2 regions of the Psychrobacillus sp. FSL H8-0487 genome follow, and region 1 is predicted to be linked to the other one. Evidence: predicted binding sites of a transcription regulator. Region 1 holds the regulator's gene; the other holds the start of a gene.

Region 1 (12,249 bases):
AAATCCCGGAATTCATATGAAAATACCATTCGTTCAATCTGTCACTACAGTACCTAAATATCAAATGAATTATAATATATCTGAGGCAGAAATAAATACGAAAGACAAACGTCGAATCATTATTGATAATTACGCAGTGTGGAGAGTGGTAAATCCAAAAGAGATGATCTCTAGTGCGGGTACATTAGTTGGAGCTGGCTCCCGTATGGAGGAATTCATCTACTCAGTTGTTCGCTCGGAGCTAGGTCAATTAGAATATAGTGAAATTATTAATGATGAAAATTCATCTCGTGGTAGTTTGAATGATCAAATAACAAACCATGTTAATGAGTTATTGAAAAAAGATAACTATGGAATTGAAGTAATAGATGTTCGTATTAAACGAACAGATCTTCCTTTGGAAAATGAGCAATCTGTATACAATGAAATGATTTCAGAAAGACAAAGTATTGCTCAAAAATTCCTTTCTACCGGGGATGCAGATAAACGTAGAATTGAAGCGGAAACTGATCGCGAGGTTCGTGAAATGTTGGCATCTGCCAATAAAGAAGCATCTGTCATAGCGGCTGAAGGGGATGCAGAGGCAGCAAAAATCTATAACCAAAGTTTTTCAAAGGATCCCGAGTTCTATTCGCTGTACAGAACTTTAGAATCTTATAAGAAAACAATTGGAAGTGAAACGATGATCATTATCCCTTCTGATTCACCATATGCAAACATCCTATCAGGTTATCTAGAATAGTATATGAATCGTCATTCTCCTTACTGTCATGGTAAGATATAGGGAATGACGGTTTTTATTATTAAGGAGTGAATGTATTTGTCAACCGAGAAAATCCTATTATTAGACGGCAATAGTTTGGCATACCGAGCTTTTTTTGCCCTACCTTTATTAACAAATGAACATGGAATACATACAAACGCAGTATATGGCTTTACAATGATGCTACAAAAAATTATGGATGAAGAAAATCCTACTCATATGCTTGTGGCATTTGATGCCGGGAAAACGACCTTCCGTCACTCTACTTTTGGGGATTATAAAGGTGGAAGACAAAAAACACCACCAGAACTATCGGAACAATTCCCTTATATACGCAAGTTAATCGACGCTTATGGTATTAAGCGGTACGAACTGGAAATGTATGAGGCAGACGATATTATCGGTACTTTAAGTAAGCAAGCAGACGAAAAAGGGCAGCAAGTTGTAATTGTTTCAGGTGATAAAGATTTAACGCAACTAGCTACCGATAAAACAACTGTGTATATCACAAGAAAAGGCATTACCGATATTGAAAAATATACACCTGAACATGTACAAGAAAAGTACGGCTTAACTCCATTACAGATTATAGACATGAAAGGTTTAATGGGAGATGCTTCTGATAATATTCCAGGAGTTCCTGGTGTCGGAGAAAAAACAGCTATTAAGCTTTTAAAAGAACATGGTTCGGTAGAGGATTTATATAAAGCACTTGATACAGTTAGTGGCGTTAAACTAAAGGAAAAACTCATCGCCAACGAAGAGCAGGCAATTATGAGTAAGGCATTAGCTACGATTGAAACAGCTGCACCGATACAGATTTCTATAGACGATCTTTCATATACTGGTCCTAATATGGAAGAGGTAATTGAAGTTTGGAAGGAACTAGCTTTTAAAACTCTTCTTGAGAAATCTGACTATATTTCTGAGGAATCCGAAACTACAGAAGTAGCATTCGAGATTGTTGAAAAAATTGACTCTACAATATTAGATAAAGTAATGTCAGTCCATTTAGAAATGTATGATGGGCAATATCATACAAGCGAATTATTAGGTATTGCTTTATCAGATGGAGAAAAGGGTTATTTTGCTCCTGCTGATATAGCTTTTCAATCGAAGGATTTTTGTTCTTGGTTAGAAAATGCTACGAATAAAAAGTATTTAGCAGACTCCAAAGCAACACAAGCAGTGAGTAGAAAACATAATGTGAATGTACATGGAGTGGAATTCGACCTTCTTTTAGCAGCGTATATAGTAAATCCTGCTATCTCTTCAGAGGATGTTGCGGCTATTGCTAAAGAATTTGGATATTTTAACTTGCTGACAAACGATAGTGTTTATGGGAAAGGTGCCAAAAAAACCGCACCTGAAATCGAGAAAATTGCAGAACATGCCGTAAGAAAAGCAAGGGCTATTTGGGACTTGAAAGAAAAGTTAGAAGTAAAACTGGAAGAAAATGAACAATATGCGTTGTATAAAGAAATAGAGCTACCGCTTGCATCTATCCTTGGTACGATGGAATCAGATGGGGTGCTGGTGGATAAACAAATTCTTGTAGAAATGGGTCATGAGCTTAATATTAAGTTACGAGCGATTGAACAAGACATTTATGCGTTAGCTGGTGAAACGTTTAATATTAATTCACCTAAACAATTAGGTGTAATACTATTTGAAAAAATTGGTCTTACCCCTATTAAAAAGACAAAAACGGGCTATTCAACTGCAGCAGATGTTTTGGAAAAACTAGCAAGTGAACATGAAATAATTGAGCAAATTTTACTATATCGTCAATTAGGTAAACTCAATTCCACATATATCGAAGGATTATTAAAAGAGATTCATGAAGATGATGGGAAGATCCATACCCGATATCAGCAAGCCTTAACTTCAACTGGGCGTTTGAGTTCGATCAATCCAAACCTTCAAAATATACCAGTTCGTTTAGAAGAAGGTAGAAAAATACGTAAAGCCTTTGTTCCTTCACAACCGGGATGGGTAATGTTTGCGGCGGATTACTCTCAAATTGAATTGCGTGTTCTTGCCCATATGTCTAAGGATGAAAACCTGGTAGAAGCTTTTAATAATGATCTGGATATTCATACTAAAACGGCTATGGATGTATTCCATGTGGAGCAGGAAGCAGTAACGTCCGATATGCGCCGTGCTGCTAAGGCAGTTAACTTTGGGATTGTGTATGGTATTAGTGATTATGGTTTATCACAAAACCTAGATATTACTAGAAAAGAAGCGGCGACATTTATCGAGAATTATTTAAATAGCTTCCCAGGTGTAAAAGGATATATGGATGATATCGTTCATGATGCGAAACAAACAGGCTACGTTACAACAATTTTGAATAGACGAAGATATTTGCCTGAAATAACAAGTTCTAACTTTAATCTCCGCAGTTTTGCAGAACGTACTGCTATGAATACACCAATTCAAGGGAGTGCAGCCGATATTATTAAAAAAGCAATGATCGATATGGCGGAAAGATTAATATCAGAAAATATGCAGACCAAAATGCTACTACAAGTACATGATGAATTAATTTTTGAGGCTCCACCAGAGGAAATTGCAATGCTAGAAAAAATAGTGCCAGAGGTGATGGAAAACGCTATTAAACTGATTGTACCTTTGAAAGTGGATTATGCCTTTGGTTCATCTTGGTATGACACGAAGTAGGGGGTAACTTGTATGCCGGAATTACCAGAAGTAGAGGGCGTATTACGCGCCCTTCAACCAATTGTAACTGGAAAGACTATTAAGTCAGTAGAAGTTTCTGAAACCATTTATAATTCCAAAGCAATTGGTAAAGAAGCAATTATTAAAGGGTTAGATGTAGAGCAGTTTTGTCTAGTTTTACCTGGCACAAAGATCGACCATCTAGAAAGAAGGTCCAAATATATTTATTTTCATCTTCTAAAGGATGGACTCCCTTATATGCTTGTATCGCATTTGGGCATGTCAGGGGCATGGTTTTCTGTGAAAAACTTGCATGAAATTACAGAAGCTAAGTTTAGAAAGCATGCGCATGTTACCATCTATTTTGAAGAAGGGGATCTGTTAGTCTATTCGGATATCCGACGGTTTGGCGAACTGCGATTCTTAGAAACAGAAGCGGACTACCCACCTCTACTATTAATGGCACCTGAGCCTTTTGATCAGCATGCATTAGATCATTTTCTGCATATGAGTGCATTGCCAAAATACGAAAATAAGGCCATAAAAGAATTTATCATGGATGGTCATGTTGTATCTGGTTGTGGCAATATTTATGCAACAGAAGCATTATTTCGTATGAAAATACATCCGGCTCGGGCAGTAAAAAGAATTAGTAGAGAGCGGAAAATTCATTTGTTTCAAGAAATTGTAATTGTCTTACTTGATAGTATAGAAAATGGGGGTAGTACGATCTCTGATTATCGTACTATTAATGGCGGAGCAGGAAATATGCAAAATAGACTTCAAATGTATGGCAAAAAGGAATGTGGATTCTGTGGCACGAAAACGAAACAGAAGACAATCGGTGGTCGGACATCTACCTATTGCCCAGCATGTCAAAAATAAGGGAGCAACCAGATGATTATTGGATTAACGGGAAGTATTGCTAGTGGGAAAAGCACCGTTGCGAATATGTTATCGGAAATGGGCTTTCCCATTATTGATGCAGATCTTGTCGCGCGTGTAGTAGTTGAAAAAGGAACTGCGACTCTAGAGACAATTAAAGAAGTTTTTGGTACACAAGTTATCCATGAGGATGGAACGTTAAATAGGGAAGAATTAGGGGCATTAATTTTTTCAGATCCTTCCAAACGTAAGCAGTTAAATGATATTATGCATCCTGCTATCCGGGAAGAAATGTTAGTGCAAAGGCAACAGCTTGTGCAACAAGGGAATCCAGTAATTATTATGGATATACCATTGCTTTTTGAAAGTAGATTACAATCTTTTGTCGATAAAATCCTTGTTGTGACTGTAACTGAACAAAAACAATTAGAAAGATTGATGGCTCGAAATGGTTTTACACATGAAGAAGCCAGATTACGTATTCAATCACAATTACCTTTGTCTGTTAAAGAAGAAGGTGCGGATGCGGTTATTTATAATAATGAAACCATTGAGGAAACAAAACAACAATTGCAAAAAATATTGGAGATTTGGGAGCAAACAAACTAAAGGTTAGTTAATAACATTTTAAGCATTAGAATTCGAAAAGTGATATTATTTTTTCGCAAGTGGAAATAAAGAATAAGAGAAGCGTCTGAATTTGTATCTTCAGATGCTTTTTCTAAGTATAAGGAAAAATTTCCTTCTATTATTCCTAAATAGTATTGTTGAAGAGGATTTGCGTACAGGTAAATGCCATCATATTTTCGAAAAAAGAAAGGTTGTTTGTGACGTTAGTCATAAACAGCCTTTTAAAAATACTCGGTAATAGTAGAGAAATAATTCGATTCATAGCCAATAAGAAACTATAGTAACAGGTTTTTACTTTCCTAACTTCAGCTGTTCTGTAACCAACTGCAAAGTTATTTGAAAATACTAACATTTATAATGTATACTTTAGGGGCTACACAATAAAGAAAATGTGTTATACTAATTCAAGGTTATAAACAATTAAGTATCACACAGTTACAGGAGGACTTTTCACATGACAGTTTCAGTAGCGATTAATGGTTTTGGACGTATCGGACGTATGGTTTTTCGTCAAGCAATAGCACAAGAGGATTTAAATGTGGTAGCGATAAATGCGAGATACCCATTAGAGACGTTGGCACATCTTATTAAATATGATTCTACACATGGTACTTTCACTGGAGATATTTCATTAGCAGAAAACGCACTAATCATTGATGGTCAGCGTGTTCAAATTGTGGATGATCGAGATCCAGCAAATTTACCTTGGAAAGAGTTAAACGTGGATATTGTAATTGAATCTACTGGAAAATTTAATGATGGAGAAAAAGCTAAAGCACATATCGAAGCTGGTGCGAAAAAGGTAATAATCACAGCTCCTGCAAAAAACGAAGATGCCACAATTGTTATGGGAGTTAACGATGATAAATTAGATTCATCGATTCACCATATTATTTCAAACGCTAGCTGTACTACAAATTGCTTAGCACCTGTAGTTAAAGTATTAAATGATACATTTGGTATTGAAAATGGGTTAATGACGACTGTTCATGCATATACAAACGATCAGAACAATCTCGATAATCCTCATAAAGATTTAAGACGTGCACGTGCTTGTGGCCAATCAATCATTCCAACTTCCACTGGCGCTGCGAAAGCACTTTCACTTGTGTTACCTGAGCTTCAAGGGAAAATTCATGGTATGGCGTTACGTGTGCCGACTCCGAATGTCTCTTTAGTAGATTTAGTAGTAGATTTACAGAAGGATGTTACTGTTGAAGAAGTAAATGATGCTTTTGTAAAAGCATCTGAAGGGGCAATGCAAGGGATTTTAGGAATTACGATGGAGCCGCTAGTATCAATCGACTTTAATACTTCTACATTATCTACTACAGTAGATGGGTTAACTACTATGGTAATTGGTAACCGTAAAGTGAAGGTTCTTGCATGGTATGATAACGAGTGGGGTTACTCTGCTAGAGTAGTGGACCTTACTAAAAAAGTAGCTTTATCACTGTAATTATCTTATCCTCTTTCTAGATGATAGAAAGAGGATTTATTAGTTCTTGCATAATTCTGTAAAACAACATATAATGAGAATCGTGTTACTTTATTAGAACACCGACTACTTAAAGGGTTAGGACCTCTTTGGACTAACTTTCCCCCGTGGTAGTCAACTTTGAGGTTAAAAATAAACTTATCAAAGGGGGAAACGGACATTGGAAACAATGGGACGTCACATTATTGCAGAACTATGGGAGTGCGATTTCGACAAACTTAACGATATGCAATTTATCGAACAAACATTTGTTGATGCTGCACTAAAATCTGGTGCAGAAGTTAGAGAAGTTGCATTTCACAAATTTGCGCCACAAGGTGTAAGTGGAGTCGTTATTATTTCCGAATCGCATTTAACGATTCACAGCTTTCCAGAGCATGGTTATGCGAGCATTGATGTGTATACATGTGGTGATTTGGATCCATCAATCGCAGCTAACTATATTGCAGATGCTCTTAATGCTGGAATTCGCGAAACGTTAGAAATGCCACGTGGTATGGGACCAGTTAAAAAGCCTGCATCACGTTTGACAGTTCAAGCGTAATAAATTTATACCTGACTGAGTGAGCAGAGGAGTGATTCCTCTGCTTTTTCGATTTTATAGAAGAATATTGTTATAATAGATACATACATAAAAATACCGTGAAGAATTAGGAGAGATCTATATGAGATGCCCAACTTGTCAATACAATGGCACAAAAGTTGTCGATTCTCGTCCTGTGGATGACAATAAGGCAATCCGAAGAAGAAGAGAGTGCGAAGAATGTGGATTTCGTTTTACCACATTCGAAAAAGTAGAAGAGACACCATTAATCGTTATTAAAAAAGATGGTTCTCGAGAAGAGTTCAGTCGAGAAAAAGTATTGCGTGGGCTAATTCGTGCATGTGAAAAGAGACCAGTGGAGTTAGAACGACTAGAAAATATTGTTTTCTCTATAGAAAAAGAATTGCGAAGAATGGGAAATGCAGAAGTTAGGTCAGAGGACGTCGGAGAGATTGTCATGGACCAGCTAGCAGAAGTAGATGAAGTAGCTTATGTTCGTTTTGCTTCCGTCTATCGCCAATTTAAAGATATAAATGTATTTATCGATGAATTAAAGGAAATTTTAAAGAAAAACCCTTCCTTATAAATAGCATTATTTTAATACTTATCAATATAAAGGAGTAGATACAATTGTCGATGTTATATAAAGAACTACAGCCAGCAGATTTGTATATGATTCGCTTACCATATTCTTTATCAGATTATGATCGGCAATTGTTAACTTTGTTTTATCAACCGTTAGTTGGAGCAGAAAGCATAAGTTTGTATTTAACACTTTGGGCAGACGGAGACCATAATGATAAAGAGCGATGGTCACATTATCAACTGATGAATGTCCTTGGAATGCCAATAGGGAAAATTTTTCAGGCCCGTCTTGCTCTGGAAGCAATTGGTCTTCTCCGTACTTGGAAAAAAACAATGGAGGATGGAAGTGTATTCCATTATGAACTTGCAGCACCATTAGATGCTGAGTCATTTTTAAAGGATCCATTACTTTCTATGTTTTTGCTCAATAAAGTAGGAGAAAATGCCTTTAAACAACTACGTAATCGATTTATACTAAGTTCTAATTGGAATGACGGTTTCACGGACGTCTCTAGAACTTTTGTTGATGTATTTAAACCGTCTACTAAAATGAATAATACTGTATCTTACGATGAAGATTTCGAATCGAAGGAAAGAAAGTCTTCTGTTCCTTTTTATTATAATGACTTTGACTTTTCGTTACTTCAAGAAGGTCTTTCAGAACAATTAGTGCCTAAATCAGCGATGACAATAGAAGCGAAAGAAGTAATTGCAAAACTCTCTTTTTTATATAATTTAAGTCCTGTGGAAATGCAAAAAGTTGTTATACTAGCGTTAGATGATGATCTGCATTTATCCGAAGCGAGATTAAAGAAAGCGTGTGCAGATTATTACAAGCTGACTGTTTCGAAAGTAGCCCCTATTATTGAAAAGATTCAGAAAAAAACTGTACCTTCTGAACCTACGGAGCCTTTAACAAAAGAAGGTGAGTTAATACATTATTTAGAAACAACGCCTCCGATATCTGTATTAAAAGATATTGCGAATGGGAAAGAACCAATTCTTGCAGACGTTCAGTTGGCGAATCATTTTGTTACTCATTTTAAAATGCCAGTTGGAGTTGTAAATGTATTGTTGCAATATGTATTACTACGTACAGACATGAAACTCACGAAAAATTATGCAGAGAAAATTGCTTCTCATTGGATGAGGAAGAATGTCAAAACAGCCAAAGAAGCAATGGAGCTTGCTCGAAACGAACATGAACAATATGTAAAATGGAAAAATGAAGGTTCTCCACAAAAAACATATACTAAAAAACCGACTCGCGAGGAAAAAGTGCCTGATTGGTTTTATAAAAAAGATGGGGAAACGAAAAAATCAACTGGTAAAAATACAAATGGAATACAAAATATTGATGAAGAACGGCAAAAATTATTAGCAGAGCTAGGCATGCTGAAAAGGTAGGTGGCAAAAGTGGAACGTATAAATGAAACCTTAAAAAGAGTTATATCTCCTGAATTTACTACACGACTTAACGATATGAAAAAAGAAGTTTTGGAAGACACGAGAGTGCAAAAGTTTCTAGAGGAGAACGCCTCAGATATTAATAAAGAGATAGTCGATCGTAGTTTGAGTAAGTTATATGAATTTATTTCTCAATCCCATGATTGTGGTTCTTGTCCATCGCTAGATCAGTGTCAGAATTACATGAAGGGGTATGAACCTAAACTAGTCCTTGATCGAAATTTGATAGATAATAATTTTGTTCGTTGTAAACGAGGCATTATTGAAGACGAGCGTAAGAAAGTTATTTCCATGATTGACAGTATTCATATGCCTAAAGAGGTTATGGAAGCAACGCTTGCCGGAGTAGATTTAGAGGATGGCAGTAGGGTAGTTGCTGTTCGTGCAGCTAAAGACTTTTTGAATGAATGGGAGCGTACAAACGTACTTCCAACTAAAGGTTTATATATTTACGGGAAGTTTGGTGTAGGGAAATCTTATTTACTTGGTGCTTTGGCAAATGAGTTAGCCGCTAGACATATTCATTCGGTTGTTGTATATGTACCTGAATTTCTAAGAGAAATGAAACAAGCGATTCAAGATCATTCACTTGCTGAGAAGATTGAATTTGTGAAACGTGCTCCTGTTTTGATGTTAGATGACATTGGAGCGGAGATTATGTCGAGTTGGACCCGTGATGAAATACTAGGGACAATCCTGCATTACCGAATGTCGGAACAACTGCCAACTTTTATGTCTTCTAACTTCAATTATGATGAATTACAACATCATTTATCTTTCACACAGCGTGGGGAAAAGGAAGTAGTAAAAGCTGGTCGAATTATGGAACGGATTAAAGCACTTACGACACCAATCTCACTTCAAGGTAAAAATTGGAGAGAAAGTTAATGAAAAAGAGTGAGACGGCAGGGCGAAAATTGATTCTATCTTGCAATTGATTTTTCTGTGGCGTATAATTATTTTCATAAGAATAGTTAAAATGCAAAGAAGAGGACAACAATCAGTTTGTACGACTTTTAAGAGAGAGAAGCCTTGGCTGTAAGCTTCTTAAGTATCGGCAATCGATTTACCACCTCCGAGCAGTGATTGTGAATTTATATAGCAATTACCGGTCACCGGCCCGTTAGCCGATGCAGAGCTTCGTCTATTTCATTCATCATTACTTCTTAAGTAATGGATAGACAGAAGAAGGGTGGAACCACGACTTTAACCTCGTCCCTTTCTAGGGATGGGGTTTTTTTGTTGTTTTCACAATGTCTAGCTCCAGTGCTTGTCGGGGCTAAAAACGGGCGCTTGCGCTTTTCTAATTATAAAAGGAGTGTTCAAAATGGCAGAAATTATTAAATTGAAGTTTCCAGATGGAGCGGTGAAGGAATTTCCTGTTTCAACAACTACAGAAGAAATAGCACAATCGATCAGTCCTGGATTGCGTAAAAAAGCACTTGCCGGAAAACTTAGTGGAGTACTAATCGATCTTAAATCACCAATAATGGAGGATGGAGATATCTCAATTATTACTCCTGAATCTGACGAAGCGCTAGAAATCTTACGCCATAGCTCGGCACATTTACTTGCGCAAGCAGTTAAACGCCTTTTCAAAGATGTTAAACTAGGTATTGGGCCAGTTATTGAAAATGGTTTTTACTATGATATTGATTCACCAGTACCGATTACTGCAGAAGACCTACCGTTAATCGAAAAAGAAATGAAAAAAATTATTAATGAAAATATTGAAATCATTCGTCATGATGTATCTCGTCAGGTTGCTTTTGACAAATTTAAAGAAGATGAATACAAAGTAGAACTTTTAGAAGCAATCCCCGAGGGAGAACAAGTTTCTATTTATGAGCAAGGAGATTTCTTTGACCTTTGCCGTGGTGTTCACGTCCCGTCAACAGGTAAGCTTAAGGAATTCAAGCTATTAAGTATTGCTGGTGCATACTGGCGTGGAAATAGTGATAACAAAATGCTTCAACGTATTTATGGTACAGCATTCTTTAAAAAAGAAGAGCTTACACATCATTTAAATATGCTAGAAGAAGCAAAAGAACGTGATCACCGTAAAATTGGGAAAGAACTAGAATTATTTACAACTTCACAAAAAGTTGGTCAAGGTCTTCCACTTTGGTTACCAAACGGAGCTACTATCCGTCGGGTTATTGAGCGTTATATTGTAGACAAAGAGTTAAAACTTGGCTATAAACATGTATATACACCGGTATTAGGTTCGAAAGAGCTTTATGAAACTTCTGGTCACTGGGATCATTACCAAGATTCTATGTTCCCACCGATGGAAATGGATAATGAAACATTAGTGCTACGTCCGATGAACTGTCCACATCATATGATGGTGTTCAAAAGCGGAATGCATTCTTACAGAAACCTTCCGTTGCGTATTGCCGAATTAGGAACTATGCATCGGTATGAAATGTCAGGTGCCGTATCAGGCCTACAACGTGTTCGTGGTATGACTTTGAATGATGCACATTTATTTGTACGTCCAGACCAAATTAAATCAGAATTCCAAAAAGTCGTGGAATTAATTATTTCAGTTTATAAAGACTTTAACTTAGAAGACTATTCCTTCCGCCTTTCTTATCGTGATCCTCAAAACAAAGAGAAATACTTTGATAATGATGAGATGTGGGAAAAAGCACAAAATATGTTAAAAGAAGCAATGGACGAGCTTGGTTTAGATTATTTTGAAGCTGAAGATGAAGCAGCATTCTACGGTCCCAAATTAGATGTTCAAGTAAAAACTGCTATTGGTAAAGAGGAAACTTTATCAACTGTTCAACTAGATTTCTTATTACCAGAGCGCTTTGACTTAAATTACATTGGAGAAGATGGCAAGCATCACCGTCCAGTTGTTATTCACCGCGGAGTAGTTTCGACAATGGAACGCTTTGTGGCATTCCTAATTGAAGAGTATAAAGGTGCATTCCCAACTTGGTTGGCTCCTGTTCAAGTAGAAATCATACCTGTTTCCAATGAAGTGCATTTTGAATTTGCCAAACAAATCGAAGAGCAACTAGTAGCTGCAGGTCTCCGTGTTGAGATGGATGACCGTGAAGAAAAGCTAGGCTACAAGATTCGCGAGGCTCAAATGCAAAAAATACCGTATATGCTTGTACTAGGAGATAAAGAGCTAGAAGCTGGTAATGTTAACGTTCGTAAATACGGAGAACAACA
Region 2 (12,249 bases), 300 kb from region 1:
TTACCAGGTTTTACATGTTGGAAATCTAGCACTCGATATAATACACCATCCACTAAAATTGTTAAGCCTGTTTTAAAATCATTTACTGAAATCATTATTTTTCCTCCAAATTAAGATAAGATTAGTAATTCTTTTGTTGAATGCGTTAGCTTCTCTAAACCATTCTCTGTCACAAGAGCGTCATCTTCGATTCTAACTCCACCAATATTCGGCAGATAAATACCTGGTTCAATCGTGATAACCATACCTGGCTCCAAAACGATATCGGAACGGAATGACAATCCAGGACCCTCATGCACTTCTAAACCAATCCCATGACCCAACGAATGACCAAATGCTTCCCCGTAACCTTTTGAAGCAATATAATCTCGAGCGATAGCGTCTGCTTCTTTACCAGTCATTCCTGGTTTAACTTTTTCTAAAGCTAATAGTTGAGAATCAAGGACTACTTGATAGATTTCTTTTAATTGATCACTTGGTTCCCCAACTGCCAACGTACGTGTCGTATCCGAAATATACCCATTGTATAATGCACCGAAGTCTAATGTGACAAAATCTCCATTTTCAATGACTTTATCCGTAGCAACACCGTGCGGAAGTGCTGAACGTGTTCCAGAAGCTACTATTGTATCAAAGGAAGAAGAAGTTGCTCCTTTTTTGCGCATGAAAAATTCTAATTCATTCGATACTTCAAGCTCAGTCATACCTGGTTTTATGTAAGTAACGATATGCTCATATGCTTCATCAGCAATACGACAAGCTGCCTTTATTATACTAATCTCTTCGTCCGTCTTAATCAAGCGAATTTTTTCAACAAGGCCTGAAAGTGGCACTAAATCGACTTGTACAGCTTGCTTGTATAGTTCATAATCGCTATACGTCACATCATTTTTTTCAAATCCTAATGAGTTGATCCCCATATCTGTTACTTGTGTAGCAATTTCTTCCATCATTGTTTTCTTATGTTGTACTATACGAAAATCTTTAATCTGACTAGCGGCTTGCTCTGTGTAACGAAAATCTGTTATAAACACTGCATCTGTTTTAGAAATTATTGTGACACCAGCTGTTCCAGTGAATCCTGTCATGTAGCGGATGCTATGACCATTCGTAATTAACAGAGCGTCTACTCCATTTTCTTCAAGTGCTGCACGTAATTTACTAAGTTTCATTTTTAGCCCTCATCTCATTTTCTATATTACTTCTTTGTATATTTTATCATAGTAAGTGAGGGCGGTAAATTTTTCATTTTTCTAGAGGATTATCTTTGTAGTGAAATATCGCCGATTCCATGATGAAACGAACAGCTACTATAACAATACAGATAAAAGGGATCGATATTTTTTTTATCGTTTTCTCTATTGAATCTGCATCTAAAATAATCCATTCAAGTACAATCGCAATGATGAGGCCTATGGTAAAACTAGTGATGGAAACCGGAATTTTAATAAATAATAATCCTAAATAGTATAGAAGAAAACAAATTCCCCAGATGACTAAAAATAAAATAATCCATTTCAAATATACATTGGTCCCTTTTAAAAAGAGGAAAGTTTTCGTATATCCGATAGGATTCCACTTGATGAATTGAAAATAATCCAACATTTTAAATAGAATGGTCGTTCCCATTGCAGCGACCATACTAGTAATAATCGATAATCCTTTCATGTAAATCTCCTTTGTTTTTCCTATAGTTTAAGCGAAAGAACTAGTAATTAAACATTACAACAAAATAAAAGCACAAGTGATAAGAGAACTTATCAGCTTGTGCTTTAGAATTATTATAGAAAAATATGAGATCCATGGAACGATCATATCTTAGTACACGTGAAATTTGTTAAGGCTTTTGTACTTTACAGCCCACATTTTAGTTGAGCATTGCAATTGGTGCATGTGTTACATCCACCCATTTCTTCCACAGTACCTTTACGACAGACAGGACATGTATTTCCAACTTCTGAACCAATCGTTACATTGGTTGAGCGTAAATCTTGAATCGTATCTATTAAAACTACATGTCTTTTTTCTACTCTTTCTTCTTTTGGATGATCTTCTAATGTGTTTTCCTCTGCTTTTAACGTCAGAACTTGTGAGTCGCGACTTCCATCGACATACACAGTACCACCCTTAGCTCCACCACGATATAAACGCTCGTACACTCCTTCAACCTGTTCAACCGTATATCCACGTGGTGCGTTAACCGTTTTAGAAATAGAACTGTCAATCCAACGTTGAATGATACATTGCACATCTGCATGAGCTTCAGGAGCAAGTTCCATCGCAGTAACAAACCATTCTGGGAGATTTTCTTCTTCAGCAGATTCATTTTGACCTAAATATTCTTGCACAATGTCTGCTTTCACTTCTATAAATTTACCTAAACGACCACTTCTATAGTAAGTGAATGAATAATACGGCTCAAGTCCAGTAGAAACACCAACCATTGTTCCAGTTGAACCTGTAGGTGCGACTGTTAACAAATGAGAATTTCGAACACCATTCTCTAAAATAGAATTTCGAATGTCTTCTGGCATTGAACTCATAAATCCTGTTTCCGTAAATGCCTTACGCAAGCGATTAGTTTCCTCTTCTGTCTCACCAGTTAAGAATGGGAAGCTTCCGCGTTCTACAGCAAGTTCTGCTGATGTTTCATATGCTGCGATCGCAATTGTTTTAAAGATTTCATCTACTAAAACATTACCTTCATCTGAACCATACTCTTTTTCACAATAGATTAACAAGTCGGCAAGACCCATTACACCTAAGCCTATACGTCTTTCACCAAGTGCTTGTACTTTGTTTTCTTCTAAGAAGTATGGAGTTGCATCGATAACGTTATCTTGCATACGTACACCAACACTTACTGTTTCTTTTAACGCTTCATAGTCCACAGTCTTAGTTTCTTTGTTTGCAAATTGTGCTAAATTCACAGCAGCCAAGTTACACACAGAATATGGTGCAAGTGGTTGCTCTCCACAAGGATTAGTAGCGACAACTTTTTGTCCATATGCTGTAGCATTCGTTTTTTCATTTGCATTATCGATGAAGAAAACACCAGGTTCTGCAGAATAAGTAGCACAAATATTGATCAAATTCCAAAGATCTTTCGCTTTTACTGTGCGATAAGTTCGAACCTCATAGCCCATTCTTTCCCACTCACGAACATCGCCAATCTTATGCCAATTTTCGTTGTAGAAATCCATTTCTTCTGGAGAATAAGCTTCAGTTGCCGGGAAACGCAAGTCAAAGTCGCTGTCTTCTTCTACTGCTTTCATAAAGTCATCCGTCAGCGTCACGGAGATATTTGCACCAGTTAAAAACTCAGAATTATGAACGGAATAAGTTCCGCCATCACGTAATTTTGTTTCAGCATCACGAATGATTTCTGCATTAAATCCACCTAGACCTGGAATAGCTTTGTAATTGATAATCCCTTGATACATCGCTTCTTCCTGAACAGTAAGTGGTTTGAATTTAAGCTTGTCCTTCGCGAGTTGTTTGATCGTTTCATCATTTGTGTTTTCAATCAAGAAACGTAAAATACGAGGGTTTTGCATTTTAGAGATTATAAATTCCGCAATATCAGGGTGCCAATCTGCTAGCATGATCATTTGTGCACCTCTACGAGAACCACCTTGTTCGACAAGATGAGTTAGTTTAGCGATATCGTCTAACCATGAAACAGAACCAGATGATTTTCCGTTTACTCCTCGAGCTAACGTATTTCTTGGTCTTAGAGTAGAACCGTTTGTACCAACTCCACCACCACGGCTCATAATTTCCATAACTTGTTTGCGGTGGTCACTAATCCCTTCACGCGAATCTGCAACGAATGGCATCACATAACAGTTAAAATAAGTAACATCCGTTCCCGTTCCTGCACCATATAATACTCGTCCAGCTGGGATGAATTTTAAAGAAACTAGTTGTTGGTAGAATTTCTCAAACCATTCTTCCCGTTTTTCTTCTGTTTTTTCTACAGACGCAAGTCCTGTCGCGTTTCTTTTGGCAATTTGCTCGTAATATACTTCAAGAGGTTTTTCAATCACGCTTAAAGGACGAGTAATAATTCCAGATTCGATCTTGGCAGCATCGTCAATCGCACTTCGGTAATCTTCCTCGATTTGCACTTCAGCTGTTTTCGCTTGTTCGTTAATCGAAACGATATACCCTAGACCACGCGCTGGAAATTTAGGATCTTCTTTAACTGTTAGAACAACAAAGTCTCCTGCTTTTAACGTTTTCTTTTCCGTATCCTTAAAGGAATAACGATCGATCATGACAAGTCTCGACACACCTTTATGTGTAAGTGTCATATCTTCTGTGATCGAATGTACTTGTGGAAATAATTGGATATCTTTGTTTAATGCTTCAACATTTAAAGTAAGGTTCGTTTCATTTTTAGTTGTTACCATTTACTCTTCCTCCATTCTACAAATTGCAATTGACACAACATGTAGTAGTTTCATTTATAATACGACACAATATATTGAAGAGTAAAGCGAAACTAGTCAGGATTAATTAATATAATCCCTAACTCCTAGTTTTCGAATTTACTATAAGACATTGTTACTTTTATTTTTTATAATTCCATTTATCATTAGCATATCTTGTCACTTCTAGTTGTTTTACGTAATTCTTCTGTTCTTGCGTTAAGTTATATTCGACCAATTCTATCTCCAAGGCATCTGCAAATCCTTTTTTAAAAGCAGTTTTACATTCTTCCATTGTTACCGGTTTTGATATTATTTTGTTAATGGAGACAGCTTTTTGAGATAGGCCTTTTCTCACTTTCTCTCTTACCTCTTCTGAAGCGAATTTAAACGTTTGAATTAATTTATCTTCATCAAGATCAAGTAATATTGCACCATGTTGTAGAATAACACCTTTTTGTCTTGTTTGTGCACTACCAGCAACTTTCTTTCCTTCGACGACTAATTCGTACCAGCTCGGTGCATCAAAACAAACTGCTGATTTTGGGTTTTTTAAATTTTCTTTCTGTTCGTCTGTATTCGGAACAGAAAAATAAGCGTTTAAACCAAGATTTTGAAATCCTAGCAGTAAACCCTCACTGATAACACGATAAGCTTCGGTTACAGTTGCTGGCATACTTGGATAACTCTCTGTAACGATTACACTGTATGTAAGTTCATGTTCGTGAAGTACCCCTCTTCCCCCTGTAGGTCTACGCACAAAACCAAGTCCTAATCTTTTCACTGCTTCTATATCAATCTCTTTTTCCACAGTTTGAAAATAACCAATTGATAATGTTGCTGGATTCCATTCGTAAAATCTAATAACCGGGGGAATAAGACCCTCACTATGCCAATCCAGTAAGGCTTCGTCCAACGCCATATTGTATGATGGACTGCAGGGGCCAGAATTTATGAAGTACCATTTTGTCTTTTCCACCTTAATCTCTCCCTTCACAACGTGTATCATTTTATCAAATAGATTGAATTGTATCTAGCACTTCTTTTATAATGAATAGGAAACATAGAGAGGGGAAAGACCGTGTTAGAATTATTGTACTTCGTTATCGCTATACTTGTTGCCTTTTTAGTCTATGCTGGAATCTCGGCATATCGTTTAAAGAAAACTGTAACCAATCTCACGCAAGAACAATTTATTGAGGGTTACCGTAAAGCACAGCTTATTGATGTGCGTGAACCAAAAGAATTTGATGGTGGACATATTTTAGGAGCAAGAAATGTTCCTTCTACTCAATTTCGTCAGCGTTATAAAGAAATTCGTCCAGACAAGCCCGTGTACTTGTATGATCAAAGTGGTGCAAGAAGTGCGCGTGCAGCAATGTTTTTAAAGAAAAAAGGATATACACAGTTATTCCAGCTCCAAGGTGGGTTCAAAGCTTGGACAGGTAAAGTTAAATCTAAGTAATACATAAGGTTCTTCTAAACAGAGGAACCTTTTTTCTTTCATCCACACAATCTGGAGGGTTTAGATGCAAAAACACATTTTGTTTTCTCATTTAGAAGATTTTAGAATCACTCACCCAAATTATGATGATTTTGCTATTGTTTCAAGACGAATTATTGCTACTTTGAATGAACGGGCAACAGGAGATTGGCAAGTAATTGATATTGGCGACTCTATTCTTCAACTGGAGGGAAATTTGTTAGATATGATGGAAAAAGGCTTACTTCCATACGAAGTGCTATGTTCTATTTTCGAAGCAAAGGCTCAGCGTAAGATTTCTAGTAAGTCTCCATTAAGCTTTGAGAATAAATTAGAAGTTGTAGAAACATTTGAAAACAATCTTATTTTCTTTCCACAATATAATGTGGCCTTAACTCTTGCATTTAACTATTCTGGAGGAAATACCTGGCCAGAATATCAGTTTTTTTCAACTTCGGTAGATCAAGCCTTGAGTTTCTTACAAGAAATTAACGAAAAGCTAAGACAATTGTTAATGCAGTCTGTAACTTATCTGGTGGATACAGAAAATGGTGTCCAACGGAGAAATTATGGAGAGCAGGCAGCTGTGAGTAGAGACGATGTCCTTTTAGCAGAAAGTATTAAACAAGATATTTTTCGTTCCATTGATGAATTTTTTAAACAAGATGGGTATTTCTTTAAAGAATATGGACTTCCCTATAAGCGAGGTATTCTTCTTTATGGTTCCCCTGGTAATGGTAAAACAACTTTAGTAAAGTCAATTACTGGATCAACGAAAGCTCCGGTTGTCTATTGGCAGATTACAGAGTTTACGGGTAGTCATTCCATCCAAGAAGTATTTGGTATTGTGACAAGACTAGCACCTGCTATTTTAGTTATTGAAGATATAGATTCCATGCCAGAATATACTCGTTCAGTCTTTTTAAACACCCTAGACGGCGCCCAATCCAGAGAAGGACTATTTATCATAGGGACAACCAATTACCCTCAAAAAATTGATCCTGCACTTATTAACCGTGCTGGTCGTTTTGACCGAGCGTATGAAATTCCTTCTCCAACAGCAAAAGTACGACAAGATTATTTACGCAAACTAGATATCAAAGGAATACTCTCTGACGACCAAGTGAAAGAGATGGCCAAGCTTTCTAAAGGGCTGTCTATGTCCCAGTTAAACGAACTATATATGTCCGTTGCTCTAAACTGGCACTATGATGGGAACTTGGATTACGAGAAGAGAATAGAAGAACTAACAAAGCAAAATAATCGATCAAATAAAAACAACTGGGAAAATGATGAAAACTCTATTGGATTTAACTACTAATGAAGAACTGAGTGATAAATTTGCATTTTATCAATGAACCGAAAAGGATTTTTTACGTAATTGCGGTTATACTCACTATTGCCCTTGGGTTGAGTAGTAGATATTTTAATACGTTGCCTCCTTTCATCCAAAGTCATGCCGGTGATACAGTATGGGCAATGATGGTGTATTTTCTTTTTCGGTTTTTCTTTGTACACAGAAGTAAGTATGTAGCATTATATCTAAGTGTTATTTTTTGTTTTATAGTTGAATTTAGTCAGCTGTATCAAGCAAATTGGATTAATACAATACGTGATACTTTGCTGGGTGCTCTAATACTCGGTAAAGGTTTTCTTGGAAAAGATCTACTACGGTATTGTATTGGTATTGTTATAGCTTTTGTAGTGGATAAAAGGATTTATCCTATTATTGCTCAAAAACACTAGGTATACCCCGATTAAAGGTGCTGAAAAGTTTTTATGATAACCTAAAAAAAGCTTGCCAATTATTAATTGACAAGCCTTTTTATGATAAATAATATTACCCCTCCAATATAAGTTTGCTTTCGCTTTCCATTAATCCCCCCACGTCGTCTTGTTCTTTGCACATTTTTATCCAATTTACATATCCGTATATTGAGTTAACTAGAAATGCGGTCCACATCACTAACATCGACCAATCGTTTCCACCTGATTGCAATAATGTAATAGCCCATAATACAATGGATAATCCGTTGACGACAATCCATAGCACCCACTGTTCCGCATATCGTTTAATCATCAAAATTTGAGCAATAATGGATAACACGACAGCAACTGAATCAATTCTTACTTGTTGCCCTCCAATTAGATGCAGGAAGTATGCATAAAGAACCGAAGTTATAACAGCAATTACAATTAACTGAAACCACTGTATTTTGGTTAAAGTCTTTACTTTAACATCCTCTCCAGTTGTTGACTGATCAACTTTATTTTTATTCCACAAGTAAATTCCAACAAACTGCAACGGAAAGTAGAACAATCCATTTAACATCGCTTCTCCATATAATCCGTATGTATAGGATATGTATGCATATGTTCCAGTTTGGACAATCCCAAAGTAATAATTACTGATTTTCCCTTTCGCTACTAGAACAACGCATAGCATCCCTGTCAGAGAGCTAATCAAACCCAGCAACGAGTCACCCCATGCAAAAAATAAGTAAATATTTACTAAAGTAAAGACTCCTAGCCAAGCTAGCTCAAATTTCGTCCAGTTTTTCATCTTACCCTCCAAAAAGTTTAAATTTGCCTCTGATACCTACTGGTAAAAGTCGTAGAATACTCGGAAGCGAAACTAATCCTTTATAGGCTAAAAGCAAGCATACTCTTCTTTCTCTAACATTAACCCAATACTAGGACTTAAATAAAGAACAAGAGATACCGACGTCGATTAGGACCAACATGAATATAAACTGAACCCAACTACCCTCAGAAGTTGAGGCTTTCGTTTTTTCTTTCATTATTAATCTACCTCAGTTGTCTTTACACCTGTAAAGTTTTTAGTTTACAGTCATAGTATACGTATATGGATATAAAGTTACAATAAGAATTTTATATTTTAATAGAGTAGTATGTCCTTCAAAGGAATATGTTTACATGCTCGAAAAGAAAAGCCAGACTCAATATAGGTTGGGTGTGATAGTTAGAAACATATTAAGTGTTTTATCAGCACTGAAAGTACTAATACATACAACTAAAAGGGTGTGATCCCGGAAGAATCACACCCTTTTTCTGTTATGCTTTTATATATCTTAATACCGGCTTACGCGCAGCTTTTGTTTCATCTAAACGGTTAATAACTGTAGTATGAGGAGCATTTTGAACGATTTCTGGATTTTCTTCTACTTCTTTTGCAATTTGAATCATTGCATCACAGAATGCATCCAAAGTTTCTTTTGACTCCGTTTCTGTTGGCTCGATCATCATACCCTCTTCTACATTCAATGGGAAGTAGATTGTAGGTGGATGATAACCAAAGTCAAGCAAACGTTTGGCCATATCTAGCGTACGAACGCCCAATTTCTTTTGGCGACGACCACTTAGTACGAATTCATGCTTACAATGGCGGTTATAAGGAAGATCGAAATGTCCCTCTAATCGTCTCATCATATAGTTTGCATTCAATACAGCGTACTCTGTTACAGCTTTAAGACCATCAGGACCCATTGAACGAATATACGTATAGGCACGAACATTTATACCGAAGTTTCCGTAGAATGGTTTAACTCTTCCAATTGTTTGCGGACGGTTATAGTCAAATGTATATTTGTCATCCTCTTTTACGAGTACCGGGCTTGGTAAGAACGGTATTAAATCAGCCTTAACTCCAACTGGACCTGAACCAGGACCTCCGCCGCCATGTGGACCTGTGAAAGTTTTATGCAAGTTTAAGTGAACACAGTCAAAGCCCATATCTCCAGGACGTGCTTTTGACATAACGGCATTTAAGTTTGCACCGTCATAATACAATTTACCACCCACACCGTGGATAATCTCTGCTAATTCTAATATTGTTTCTTCGAATAAACCTAATGTATTAGGATTAGTTAACATCAACGCAGCAGTATCTGGACCTACTACACGACGTAAATCTTCCAAATCTACTAAGCCTTCCTCATTTGATTTGACGGTAATCGTTTCGAAACCTGCAACTGTTGCGGAAGCAGGATTCGTTCCATGCGCTGAGTCAGGTACAATTACTTTTGTACGCTGGGTATCCCCATTTGCTTCATGGAATGCACGAATCATCATGAGCGCAGTCCATTCTCCATGTGCACCTGCAGCTGGTTGAAGTGTCACTTCATCCATCCCAGTGATTTCGATCAAATGTTCCTGAAGATCGTACATTAACTCCATTGCGCCTTGAACAGAAGCCTCATCTTGTAATGGATGAATATTCGCAAACCCAGGGAAACGTGCAACTGATTCGTTAATTTTTGGATTATACTTCATCGTACAAGAACCAAGCGGATAGAATCCTGTATCCACCCCATGATTTCGGTTAGATAAAGCCGTATAATGACGCATAATATCTAGTTCGGATACTTCCGGCAATTCAGCTTCTTCCACGCGCTGCATACCTTCTGGTAATAGAGTTGATAAATCTACTTCAGGTACATCTAGTTCAGGTAGGTTATAACCTACACGACCCTCTTTCGTAATTTCAAAAATTAGTGGTTGATTATCTTTATGCATGAAGAGCCCCCATTTCTTGCACGAGTGCATCTATTTCTTCTTTCGTACGCTGCTCTGTAACAGCAATTAATACATGGTTTTTAAGATCTGTGTTCACTCGCCCTAGATCAAATCCACCGATCATTCCCTTTTCAAGAAGTACTTTATTTGCATCTGCCACGGAACCATTTACTTTTACAACAATTTCGTTAAAATGTGCACCTTGATACGGCACTTCGAATCCTGCTTTTTCAAAGGATTGTTTTGCATAATGTGTTTTTACAATATTTTGAGTTGCCATTTCTTTAACACCTTTTTTACCAAGTGCTGTCATCGCAACGGAAGCTGCAAGTGCGTTTAATGCCTGATTTGAACAAATATTGGATGTAGCTTTATCGCGGCGGATATGCTGTTCGCGTGCCTGTAAAGTTAGTACATAACCACGACGGCCTTCCTCATCTGTTGTTTCACCTACTAAACGACCTGGAACTTTACGCATAAGCTTAGTGCTTACTGCAAAGAACCCACAGTGTGGACCACCAAAAGCTTCGGAAATCCCGAATACTTGCGCATCTCCAACTGTAATATCTGCTCCAAATTTACCCGGGGGTGTTAAGACACCAAGTGCTAACGGATTGGCCGAAACAATGAACAAGGCATTTTGCGCATGAGTTAATTGCTCTACTTTTGCTAAATCCTCTATTTGTCCAAAGAAATTAGGATATTGAACCATTACTCCAGCAGTATCCTCATCTACTAATTCTTCTAATTTCATCAAATCAGTTACTCCATCTTTCATTGGCACTGTAACTACTTCGATATTTTGTCCTTTTGCATATACCTTCACCACATCTATATATTCTGGGTGTGTTGCTTCTGATACGAGTAGCTTTTTGCGACGCGTATGAGCTGCAGCAAGGTTGCCCGCTTCTGCTAGTGCAGTACCACCGTCATACATAGAAGAATTCGCAAGGTCCATTCCTGTTAGTTCACAAATCATCGTTTGAAATTCAAAAATTGCTTGAAGTTCACCTTGAGAGATTTCAGGTTGATACGGAGTATAGGCAGTATAAAACTCTGATCTAGAAATAACATGATCTACAATAATTGGCTTGAAATGATCATAAACACCAGCACCTAAAAAGGAAGCATATTGTTTACTGTCAGCATTTTTTGCAGCAAGCTGGCTCAATTCTTTCAATAGAGCAGATTCTGCTTTTGCAGGTTTAATATTGTACTCACCTTTAAAACGAACTTTTTCAGGAATGTCTGCAAACAATTCATCAATTGCGGAAATGCCAATTACATCTAACATTTCTTTTTGATCTTGCTCAGTCATTGGTAAATAACGATGCTTCATCAATGTACAACCTCTTTCTAAGTCTTATTTTTCTCTTTTATAAAACGGAGTTGCTATTGTAATTGCTTTTAATCGTTTATTTCTTATCTCAATTTCGACCTCTTGCCCAAGTTCAGCAAATGTTGCGTTAATTAAAGCTAAACCAATATTTTTCTTCAATGTAGGTGATTGTGTACCAGATGTTACATGACCAATTTGCTTATTATCTACAAATACTGGATATCCCGTACGAGGAATTCCTTTATCTATCATTTCGATTCCAATACTCTTCCTTTGTACACCGTTCTCTTTTTGTTCAAGCAATATAGATTTACCATTGAAGTCTTGTTCTTTTTTAAGTTTAACAACAAAACCGATATTAGCTTCAAGTGGTGAAATATCTTTTGTCAGTTCTTGACCGTACAGTGGTAAACAGGCTTCAAAACGTAAAGTATCACGCGCACCTAAACCACAGGGTA

Evidence for each region. The regulator NrdR, encoded in region 1, represses ribonucleotide reductase genes. The targets are predictions, from matches to a motif close to AACACNATATATNGTGTT.
Region 2: a site for NrdR is predicted at 4,447-4,464, ahead of MHI47_RS11085 (vitamin B12-dependent ribonucleotide reductase). Genes of this name have one in related genera too.

The regions. Positions count from the first base shown of each region.
Region 1 is NZ_JBBOZA010000001.1:2,473,763-2,486,011, reverse strand. It holds gene hflC (protease modulator HflC) at 1-742, shown strand, start outside; gene polA (DNA polymerase I) at 821-3,448, shown strand; gene mutM (bifunctional DNA-formamidopyrimidine glycosylase/DNA-(apurinic or apyrimidinic site) lyase) at 3,461-4,333, shown strand; gene coaE (dephospho-CoA kinase) at 4,346-4,942, shown strand; gene MHI47_RS12660 (glyceraldehyde-3-phosphate dehydrogenase) at 5,418-6,422, shown strand; gene speD (adenosylmethionine decarboxylase) at 6,622-7,005, shown strand; gene nrdR (transcriptional regulator NrdR) at 7,127-7,591, shown strand; gene MHI47_RS12645 (replication initiation and membrane attachment family protein) at 7,642-8,997, shown strand; gene dnaI (primosomal protein DnaI) at 9,007-9,945, shown strand; gene thrS (threonine--tRNA ligase) at 10,385-12,249, shown strand, end outside.
Region 2 is NZ_JBBOZA010000001.1:2,170,815-2,183,063, forward strand. It holds gene efp (elongation factor P) at 1-95, opposite strand, end outside; gene MHI47_RS11075 (M24 family metallopeptidase) at 111-1,172, opposite strand; gene MHI47_RS11080 (hypothetical protein) at 1,246-1,668, opposite strand; gene MHI47_RS11085 (vitamin B12-dependent ribonucleotide reductase) at 1,854-4,415, opposite strand; gene MHI47_RS11090 (lipoate--protein ligase family protein) at 4,576-5,412, opposite strand; gene MHI47_RS11095 (rhodanese-like domain-containing protein) at 5,515-5,898, shown strand; gene MHI47_RS11100 (ATP-binding protein) at 5,963-7,237, shown strand; gene MHI47_RS11105 (ribosomal maturation YjgA family protein) at 7,249-7,662, shown strand; gene pnuC (nicotinamide riboside transporter PnuC) at 7,757-8,479, opposite strand; gene gcvPB (aminomethyl-transferring glycine dehydrogenase subunit GcvPB) at 8,992-10,452, opposite strand; gene gcvPA (aminomethyl-transferring glycine dehydrogenase subunit GcvPA) at 10,445-11,791, opposite strand; gene gcvT (glycine cleavage system aminomethyltransferase GcvT) at 11,816-12,249, opposite strand, start outside.